One region of the Lysinibacillus sp. FSL K6-3209 genome, then DNA from elsewhere that is predicted to be linked to it. Evidence: riboswitches for the same ligand, from Rfam matches in the RefSeq annotation. Region 1 holds a riboswitch; the other holds the start of a gene.
The links. A riboswitch is a leader RNA that binds a small molecule or an ion and turns the genes downstream of it on or off. The one in region 1 is predicted to bind cyclic di-GMP.

Region 1 (4,890 bases):
CATGGAGACATGAACTTGCCTACTTTTAAGCCATGTTCCTGCGCAATTGACTCTAAAAATGTTAATGTTGAGCCTTTGCCATTCGTGCCTGCAAGGTGCACAATTTGCAATGTTCTTTCTGGATTCCCTACAAGTGCCAATGCTTCTTCAATCGCTGTAAGCCCTGGCTTAATTACATCATCACTCGTTAAAGCCCATTTTTCCTTATAATCATCGAACTGAGGAATCATTGTGCTCCCTCCTGTATCCATTGGCGAACTTCAGCTATAAAATACAGTGAACCTGTAATCACGACAATATCTTGTTGGTCCTTATGTTGTATAACTTCACTCACTATCACTTGCCAATTTTCGTTATATTGTTTGTCTTGATGCGTTGACAGCATCGCTAACTGTTCAGCTGGCATGGCATTGGGCAGTCCGATTTGGGTAAAAGCTATAGAAGTTGCGACTGCATCCATTAACGCAATACTATTGGCATGGTCTTTATCAGAAAGTGCTGCATAAATAAATCGATAGCGTTGATTTGGATAGACCTTCTGTAATGTTTGAATCAATGCGGCTGTTCCTTCTGAGTTATGAGCACCATCTAATACAATATTATTAGGGAATTGTTCAAAGCGACCTGCCCACTGTGCATGTTGTAGCGCTTGCCGCATCGACTCTTCGGATAAATGAATGAGCCTTTGTTCACGTAATATATCCATCGCTGTAATAGCTAGACTCGCATTAGCAATTTGATGCGCTCCTGCCATTTTTAATTGAATATTTGTTAGATCAAGATATGCATTGTGATAATGGAATGATTGCATGCCCATCTCCTGCTCCTGTGCAACAATGTTAAAATCATCCCCTAGAACCAGACATCTAGCTTGACGTTCTTGTGCAACCTTTTGAATCGTAGCAAGTGCTTCTTTATTTTGCACACCAACTACTACGGGTACACCTTCTTTAATAATACCTGCCTTCTCAAAAGCAATCTTCGCATATGTATCGCCTAAAAAGGCCGTATGCTCTAAAGAAATCGTTGTAATAATGGATACAAGTGGTGTTATGACATTCGTCGCATCTAGTCGTCCACCAAGCCCCGTTTCAATTAGCGCAAAATCCACTTCTTCATCTGCGAAATATTGGAACATAATAAGTGTGACGACCTCAAAAAAACTTGGATAGTCCCCATTATAATTTGCCTCAATAATTGAAGCTACGTTATTCATATACTGTAAAAATTGCTCGTCCGGAATTTGTTTTCCATTGATGGTCATACGTTCATTGACGCGTGTTAAATGTGGTGAAGTAAAAGCACCAACCCGATATCCCGCATTCTCTAACATTTCTCTCAGTACATTTACGGTGGATCCCTTGCCATTGGAACCAGCTAAATGGATAGCGCGCAGCTTGTTATGCGGGTCTCCTAAACGCGCCAATACTTCACGCATCATGACTAAAGGTTCACGTTTATGATCAACCGCCTTTAATGTAAAAATAAAATCTGTACATGCTTTTATCGTAGTAAACAAAAGAAACACTCCCTTTCACTCCAGTATAAAGGGTGACTGGCACACAAACAATTCTGATACAAATTTAAAAACACACAGAAAACCACTGTAGGAGTGATCATTTGTGTGTTTTTAACTAGTTTTTTTCAAATAAACAACAAATTATTGTAATTGATGGATGCCTAATAGCGCTCCCATATCATCTAAAATTATTTTTGCATCATTATTTAAAAGTGGCAGAACATCGGATCTTTGCACTAGTTCTAACGAATTTTTTAATGTTCTTTTCAGCATCGAAATATCAAAATTTGAACAATACTCATTAATCTTATTTATCACTAGTAAATCTGTACGTGTTAATGAAATCTTCGTATCTTTTTGCCCCTTATTATCCGCTAGAATATGCTTAATAAGAACACGTCCACTTGCATTTAATAGTCGATAATATTTTGCCTCAGATAACTTTAAAAGATTTGCTTCTATAATGCCCCTAGCGCTCACAAAATCTAAATCATCACAAGCTTTGTTTACTTTCACTACAATTGTTCCAATATTTCCTGACATAATAAACCCCCGTTATTCTTGCATTCAAAGTAAAAGACCATTCTACTCGACATAGAATGGCCATAAAATTAAATAAAAATTTCATTTAATGGTAACCAGGCGATCATAGTTTGAAAAATACTCATTTCTCTTCACCTTAGACCCTAGGCTTTGCGTCCTACCCTTTCGGATAGTTTGCCTTTATCTATTATACTAACTAAAATAGATAATACTATATATTTTTTCCTAACTCAATACATAACTTTTGATTCATAAAAAGAAAAACAGCAAATGACTATTTCGCCATCTGCTGTTTCTTCAAATCACTATGCTATTACATGTTTTTTAATTCTTCTAAACGTTTTAATACCACTGCATGTTTCTCTTCATAATCCGCTAATTTTTCGCGTTCTGCATTTACTAATGCTTCTGGAGCCTTTGAAACAAATTTTTCATTGGACAGCTTACCAGTAACAAGCTTCACTTCTTTCGCCCACTTTTCTAGTTCTTTTTCTAGACGAGCGATTTCTTCTTCTAGATTGATAAGACCTACAAGCGGTAAGAATAGCTCTGCTCCTGTTACGACTGCCGTCATTGATTGACTCGGAGCCTCTAAGCCTTCACCAATTGTTAACGTCTCAGGATTACAGAATTTTTCTAAGTAGGCTTTATTCGCTTCCAAAGTAGCAACTGTTGCACTATCTTTAGCAGAAATGAACAATGGTACTTTTTTGCTCATAGGTGTGTTAACTTCCGCACGAATATTACGCACCGAACGTATAATATCCATAAGGAGCTTCATATTGTCTGCTTCTTCAGCAAAGTGAAGATCCGTACGCACAGTAGGCCATGCTGCCACTGTAATTGACTCACCTTCATGAGGTAAATGTTGCCAAATTTCTTCTGTGATGAATGGCATAAACGGATGTAATAGACGCATTGTTTGGTCTAATACGTAAGCTAATATAGATCGAGTTGTTTTCTTAGCAGCCTCATCTTCACCATTCAGCGGTAGTTTCGCCATTTCAATATACCAAGAACAGAAATCATCCCAAATGAAATTATATAGTTCACGACCTACTTCACCAAACTCATAACGTTCTGCTAATGAAGTCACACGTTCAATTGTTTCATTCAAGCGCGTTAAAATCCATTTATCGGCTACTGATTTTTCACCAGTTAAGTCGATTTCATCATATGTCATTCCATCCATGTTCATAAGTGCGAAACGGGAAGCATTCCAAATTTTATTAGCAAAGTTCCAAACAGATTCTACTTTTTCCGTTGTATATCGTAAATCTTGACCTGGAGATGAACCTGTTGCTAAGAAATAACGTAGTGAATCCGCTCCGTATTTCTCAATAACATCCATTGGGTCCACACCATTACCAAGTGATTTACTCATCTTACGTCCTTCGCCATCACGTACCAATCCGTGGATTAATACATCTTTGAATGGGCGTTGTCCAGTAAATTCAATACCTTGGAAAATCATTCGAGATACCCAGAAGAAAATAATATCGTATCCTGTTACAAGCGTACTTGTTGGATAGTAACGTTGATATTCTTCATTTGCCTCGTCAGGCCAACCCATTGTAGAAAATGGCCATAGTGCTGATGAGAACCATGTATCTAACACATCTTCATCCTGTGTCCAATTTTCTGCGTCTGCAGGCGCTTCTTTACCTACGTAAATTTCACCTGTTTCATTGTGATACCATGCAGGAATTTGGTGTCCCCACCATAATTGGCGAGAGATACACCAGTCACGGATATTTTCCATCCAACGAGAATATGTGTTTTCAAAACGTGATGGAACGAAGTGAACTTTACCTTCCTCGTCTTTTTGCAGTTCTAAAGAGGCATCTGCAAGTGGTTGCATTTTAACGAACCATTGTGCTGAAAGATAAGGTTCTACAACTGCACCAGAACGTTCAGAATGTCCTACAGAGTGCATATGCTCTTCAATATTGATTAGGACACCTGCTTCTTGTAAATCGGCAACAATTTGCTTACGGCATTCAAAACGATCCATACCATTGTATTTACCCGCAAGTTCATTCATTGTGCCATCTTCGTTCATTACCAGAATACGTTCTAAGTTATGACGATTACCAACTTCAAAGTCGTTCGGATCATGAGCTGGTGTCATTTTTACTACACCTGTACCGAATTCCATATCAACGTAATCATCTGCTACGATAGGAATTTCACGGCCCACGATTGGTAAAATAACCGTTTTACCGATTAAATGTTGGTAACGCTCATCTTTCGGGTGAACTGCTACGCCAGAGTCCCCAAGCATTGTTTCAGGACGTGTCGTTGCAACTTCCACATAGCCAGAACCATCTGCTAATGGGTACTTCATATGATAGAATGCACCTTGTACATCCTGATAGATAACTTCAATATCCGATAAGGCTGTTTTCGCTGCTGGGTCCCAGTTAATGATACGCTCCCCACGATAAATTAAGCCTTTTTCATATAATTGCACGAAAACCGTTTTAACGGCATCCGATAAACCTTTATCGAGTGTGAAACGTTCACGAGAGTAGTCTAATGCAAGGCCAAGCTTCGCCCATTGCGCGCGAATATGCCCAGCGTACTCCTCTTTCCATTCCCAAGTTTTTTCCAGGAATTTTTCACGTCCTAAATCATAACGTGTAATATTATCTTCACGTAGTTTTGCCTCTACTTTTGCTTGTGTAGCGATACCTGCATGGTCCATTCCTGGTAACCAAAGTGCATCATAACCTTGCATACGCTTCATACGAATTAATATATCTTGTAATGTTGTATCCCATGCATGACCAAGATGCAATTTCCCTGTTACGTTCGGTGGTGGAATA
Region 2 (4,890 bases), 830 kb from region 1:
TTTCAATCTGTTTCAGGTTACGTAGATGATGGCTACTACTATGGCTTTATTGTGCCAGTTCTTTTCTCCATCATTGGTTTGTTTGGTGTGCTGTACTTTAAGGAAAAGCGAAGCGCTAAAGATACAATCTATAATTAAAAGTTTATAAATTGTGTTTATCGGAAAAAATGAAATTACTGTGAATGAATAGAAAGCTGTAGTCGTTGAATTTATTATACTAATAGAGCAGTTTAGTTGAAGAAATAGAAGTAGAAGGGTATTTTAAATAAGTAAACTAAAGTGGAAATATAGCGGTTCTATATTGGGGAATTTTTCGTTCCGCTTTACGTATGGAAGGAGTATTAGTGTTTTGGGAATAACAAGTATGGTCGGATACGTAATTATAGGTGCATTACTTATTCTTTTATTAGCATTCATCTTCGTCATGATAAAAGGAGCAAGAAAGTAAGTGCCAGGTACTAAAACAATTCTGAATTGTTTTAGTGCCTGGCACCTTTTATTTATTTTTGTCTTTTTTCAGCCATTTCTACAAGTCGTTTCGTGATTTCTCCACCTACGGAACCGTTCGCGCGAGAAGAAGCATCTGGCCCAAGTTGTACGCCGAACTCTTGTGCGATTTCATATTTCATTTGATTAACAGCTTCTTGTACACCAGGAACTTGAAGTTTATTGGAACTTCGATTTTTATTAGCCATTTTTCTCACCTCCTTGTGCTATTAGAATGGTCGGCAGTTTGATTTTCATACATTTAAAAACAAGGAAATGTGCAATCTAGATACTATAGATGAGGAATAATCACAAAGCTAGCTAAAAATACATTTTACTCTGTTATAATAAAGCCTGGCTCTTTTAAATTAAGGTTTTGCAAGAAAATCAAGGAGGTTTTGAGATGACGAATAATGATATTTTGATTCGTTTACGATATGCACTAGATATTAAAAATACGGATATGGTAGAAATTTTTAAGCTGGGCGGCATGAAATACACAAAAGAGGATGTATTAAACATGCTTATCAAAATTAAAGATGATGAAGAAGATATCCCAGAGAATTACATTAAATGTAATAATAAAATGGTAGAGGTATTTTTAAATGGTTTAATTACATTTAAACGTGGCCCTCAACAATCAAAACAAGGTCAACAAGAAGGACCACCACCGGTTACAGGGAAAGAAAGTCCGAATAATATGCTTTTGAAAAAAGTAAAAATTGCAATGGCTTTAACAACGGAAGATATGCTTGATATCTTATATGAAGGTGGCGTAACAGTATCGAAAGGTGAGCTAGGTGCGATTTTAAGAAATCCTAGTCACCGCAATTATAAAGAATGTGGCGATCGCTTTGTGAGAAACTTTTTAAAAGGGTTAACATATAAATATAGAGATTAAGTATTAATTTTCTTTATAGTGAATTGTGGTGGGATGCTTACTTACAGTAAGCGTCCCGCCTTTGTTTGTATTGGATGATGAAATACATAATATAAATGAAAGCAATAAAAAATAAATTGTAAAATCACCATTATTTTCTTTTAACTGTTGATAAATGTGACGGAATTGTGTACAATTAAATTGACACAAAGTTGTCACAAAGGGAAAAGAAATGTTCATGAACAGAGGGGTGCTTTTTATGATATTTTTTGATCTTATTTTAATTGCTATTTCTTGCATTAGTATTCCATTAATAGTTGCTGTTATGTTAGACATTTTTTACGCAGAACGCAAAAAAGTTCGTTTTTCATTACGCCGTACTTCTGTATGGTATATGTGCGTTTTTGCATTATCCTTTATTCCATCCGTCTTACTCGTAACACAACTTGCATAATTGAATAAACATTTAGGGGTAAGTGTTTATCAGAAATTTAAGCAGCAATAACGTATGTTTACGTTGTCGCTGCTTATTTTTTTTACAATAAAAAAGAATATTTTTACATAGTAATTATTTCATTGTTTGTACAGAAGTAGTAAAATAAGAGCATGGACGAAATAGTATTTTCGTAAGCTATATTGATTATTTTTTACTATTATGTTAATTTGAGGAGAAATAAGGGCAAATCTACTGAAAGGTAGAGACGCAAAGCTACAGGTCTAAGGCAGATGGCGCTATGACGGCTGGGTTGCAAAAGATTAGTCGTTATTGGGATTTATTGTTTTTTATCTTTAATAACCTATTTCTTTTGAAATAGGTTATTTTTTTTTGACCTATAAAATATAAAGAGGAGGAACTATCAATGCAATTTTTAAAAAATGTTTCATTGAAAAACAAATTATTACTTACAGTTTCTATTATTGTTTTACTGTTGATTTCTATCATCACAACACAAAGTATTAGTGAGCTAAATAAAAGAATGAATGTAGATTTGGAACAAGAGTTAAAAAGTGTTGGTATATTGACAGCTATGAATCTCGATAGTGATCAGATTAAACATTTATTAACTGAAAAAGGGGAAAGTAATCCCGATTTTAAAAATCTCCAAAAACAGCTAGACATGATCCAAGAAGAGCAAGGGATAATGAGCTGGAGTTATATTTGGGATATGAAAGATAAAGGTGTTAATCCGATAGGGTATACATCCAACTTGAATGAGGTATATGAAGCTGGTGAGATTTTCGAAGAGTTAGCAGATGAACATGTAGCAACAGCTAAGCGTGCAATTGACAATAATCAGTCTGAAGTAACGAACGTATTCGAAGATCAATATGGTGCTTGGAGAACAGTATTTACCCCTATTAAAGATGATAATGGCAAAATAATTGCTTTGTTAGGTATTGATTATTCCGCAGATTACATAAATACGATCATCAAAACAAGCATGACAAAACAAATTGCAATCGCAGTTGTTGGTTTAATTATTTTACTAATTTTACTTTACATAATTATCGATCGACTATTAAAGCCTCTTAAGAAAGTAGTCGATGTTGCAAATCAAGTGGCAAATGGTGAATTGCATCATGTTGAATTAGAAATTACGAAAGATGAAATAGGGAATTTATCGCAATCAATTCAAACGATGGTTACCAATTTACAACATATTATTTTAAATATTAGAAATACTTCTAATCATGTTTCTTCAGCTGCAAGTCAGTTAACTGTCAATGCAGGAGAGTCGTATAACAGTTCTACCGATATTGCAAAGGATATGAGACGTATAAATGAGAATGCAGAAGCAGCTATGGTGATGACAGAAGAAACTGCTGCAGCTATGGAGGAAACAGCAACAGGAATTCAACAAATAGCCGATTCAGCAAATACAGCTGCCGAATCATCTATAGCAGCGTCTCTTGCATCTGAACGTGGAGATAAAGTCGTGCAACAAGTTATATCCCAAATGGAGCTAATTAATGGTTCAGTAGAACAAATTGGCAAAACGATTAATGGCTTACATGTTAATACGAATAAAATTAGCGATATTGTGAGTCTTATTACAGCAATTGCGGATCAAACTAACCTACTTGCTCTAAACGCGGCTATTGAAGCAGCAAGAGCAGGAGAACATGGTAAAGGGTTTGCAGTTGTAGCAGATGAAGTGAGAAGGTTGGCAGAACAATCATCCCAATCAGCAACAGAAATTTATAATCTTATTAGTACGATTCAATCCGATTCAAATGCTTCCATTGTCGTGATGGAAAAAGGAAAAGCAGATGTAAAAACTGGTATGGAATATACAGATGAAGTAGGGGAAATCTTTAAAGAAATTCTTACATCATCGGAAGAAGTCGCAAGTCAAATTCGTGAAATTTCAGCAGCTTCTCAGCAAATTTCTGCTTCATCGGAAGAAGTTGCGGCGTCTGTAAATAACATTAAACAATCATCGGAGCTTTCATCAGAGTTTTCATCTAATGTCTCAAAAGCGACACAGGAACAATTAACGACGATGCAAGAAGTGAAAGAGGCTTCTTCTTCTTTAGGAATAACAGCACAAGAATTACAAGCACTTGTAGCAAAATTCAAATTGGAGAATGATGAAAATGGAAAATAATTTAACAGAAAAAAATGTTCTGATTACGGGTTCTAGTAAGGGCATCGGAAAAGCAATTGCACTTGCATTCGCAAAACAAGGTGCCAATGTATTCATTAACTATATTGGTGACGATCAAGAAGCAGAAGAAGTGCGAGCACAGGCTGAAAAACTAGGTGTGCGTGCTTATAAATACCGTGCTGATGTATCAGACTCTCATCAAGTACAGGACATGTTCCGATACATGGACAAGCATCTAGGGCAGATTGATATTCTTGTCAATAATGCAGGATTTGCCCAAGCTTCTAGCGTGCTAGATTTAACAGACGAACAATGGGACAGAATGATTAAAGTACATCTTTATGGATGTTTTTATAATTGCCGAGAAGCAGCGAAACGAATGAAGGAAAGAAACAAAGGCAAGATTATTAATATTTCTTCAGATATTGGTAGTTTAGGTTGTGAAGAGTTTACGCATTACTCAGCTGCAAAAGGCGGCATTAATGCATTTACAAAAGCTTTGGCAAGAGAATTAGCGCCCAACATATTAGTAAACGCTGTAGCTCCTAGTGGGACACTCACAGATATCCTACAAGAATTTGGAGAGAACTATATTGAAGAGGAATCCGCAAAGTATCCATTAAAACGCTTGGCACAGCCTGAGGAAATCGCAAAAAGTGTACTTTTTTTAGCCTCTGACAATGCTGATTTCTATACAGGTCAAATTTTAACGCCTAATGGTGGAGTAGTAATGAATGGATAATGTAAGAACTAAGGAGCAATAAAAATGTTGAATATTTTAATCTTTAGCTTGTACTTAATTTTTATTTATTATATTGGTTATAAGGGGTATAAGCGCGTGAATACGGCAGAAGATTTAATCGTAGCCGGTTGGAGTATGCCTCTCTCAGTAGTTACGGGAAGTTTAATTGCGGC

Region 2: linked by a shared signal. The riboswitch ahead of MHH88_RS19380 (HAMP domain-containing methyl-accepting chemotaxis protein) and the one ahead of MHH88_RS15370 (hypothetical protein) in region 1 are both predicted to bind cyclic di-GMP.

Annotation. Positions count from the first base shown of each region.
Region 1 is NZ_CP150264.1:3,146,839-3,151,728, forward strand. Features, by position in the region: gene MHH88_RS15360 (folylpolyglutamate synthase/dihydrofolate synthase family protein) at 1-230, opposite strand, end outside; gene MHH88_RS15365 (folylpolyglutamate synthase/dihydrofolate synthase family protein) at 227-1,519, opposite strand; gene MHH88_RS15370 (hypothetical protein) at 1,661-2,062, opposite strand; cyclic di-GMP riboswitch class I at 2,150-2,251, opposite strand; gene MHH88_RS15375 (valine--tRNA ligase) at 2,376-4,890, opposite strand, start outside.
Region 2 is NZ_CP150264.1:3,972,167-3,977,056, reverse strand. Features, by position in the region: gene MHH88_RS19400 (MFS transporter) at 1-138, shown strand, start outside; gene MHH88_RS19395 (alpha/beta-type small acid-soluble spore protein) at 501-695, opposite strand; gene MHH88_RS19390 (DUF1456 family protein) at 890-1,387, shown strand; gene MHH88_RS19385 (hypothetical protein) at 1,626-1,820, shown strand; cyclic di-GMP riboswitch class I at 2,035-2,120, shown strand; gene MHH88_RS19380 (HAMP domain-containing methyl-accepting chemotaxis protein) at 2,227-3,975, shown strand; gene MHH88_RS19375 (3-oxoacyl-ACP reductase family protein) at 3,965-4,717, shown strand; gene MHH88_RS19370 (sodium:solute symporter family protein) at 4,742-4,890, shown strand, end outside.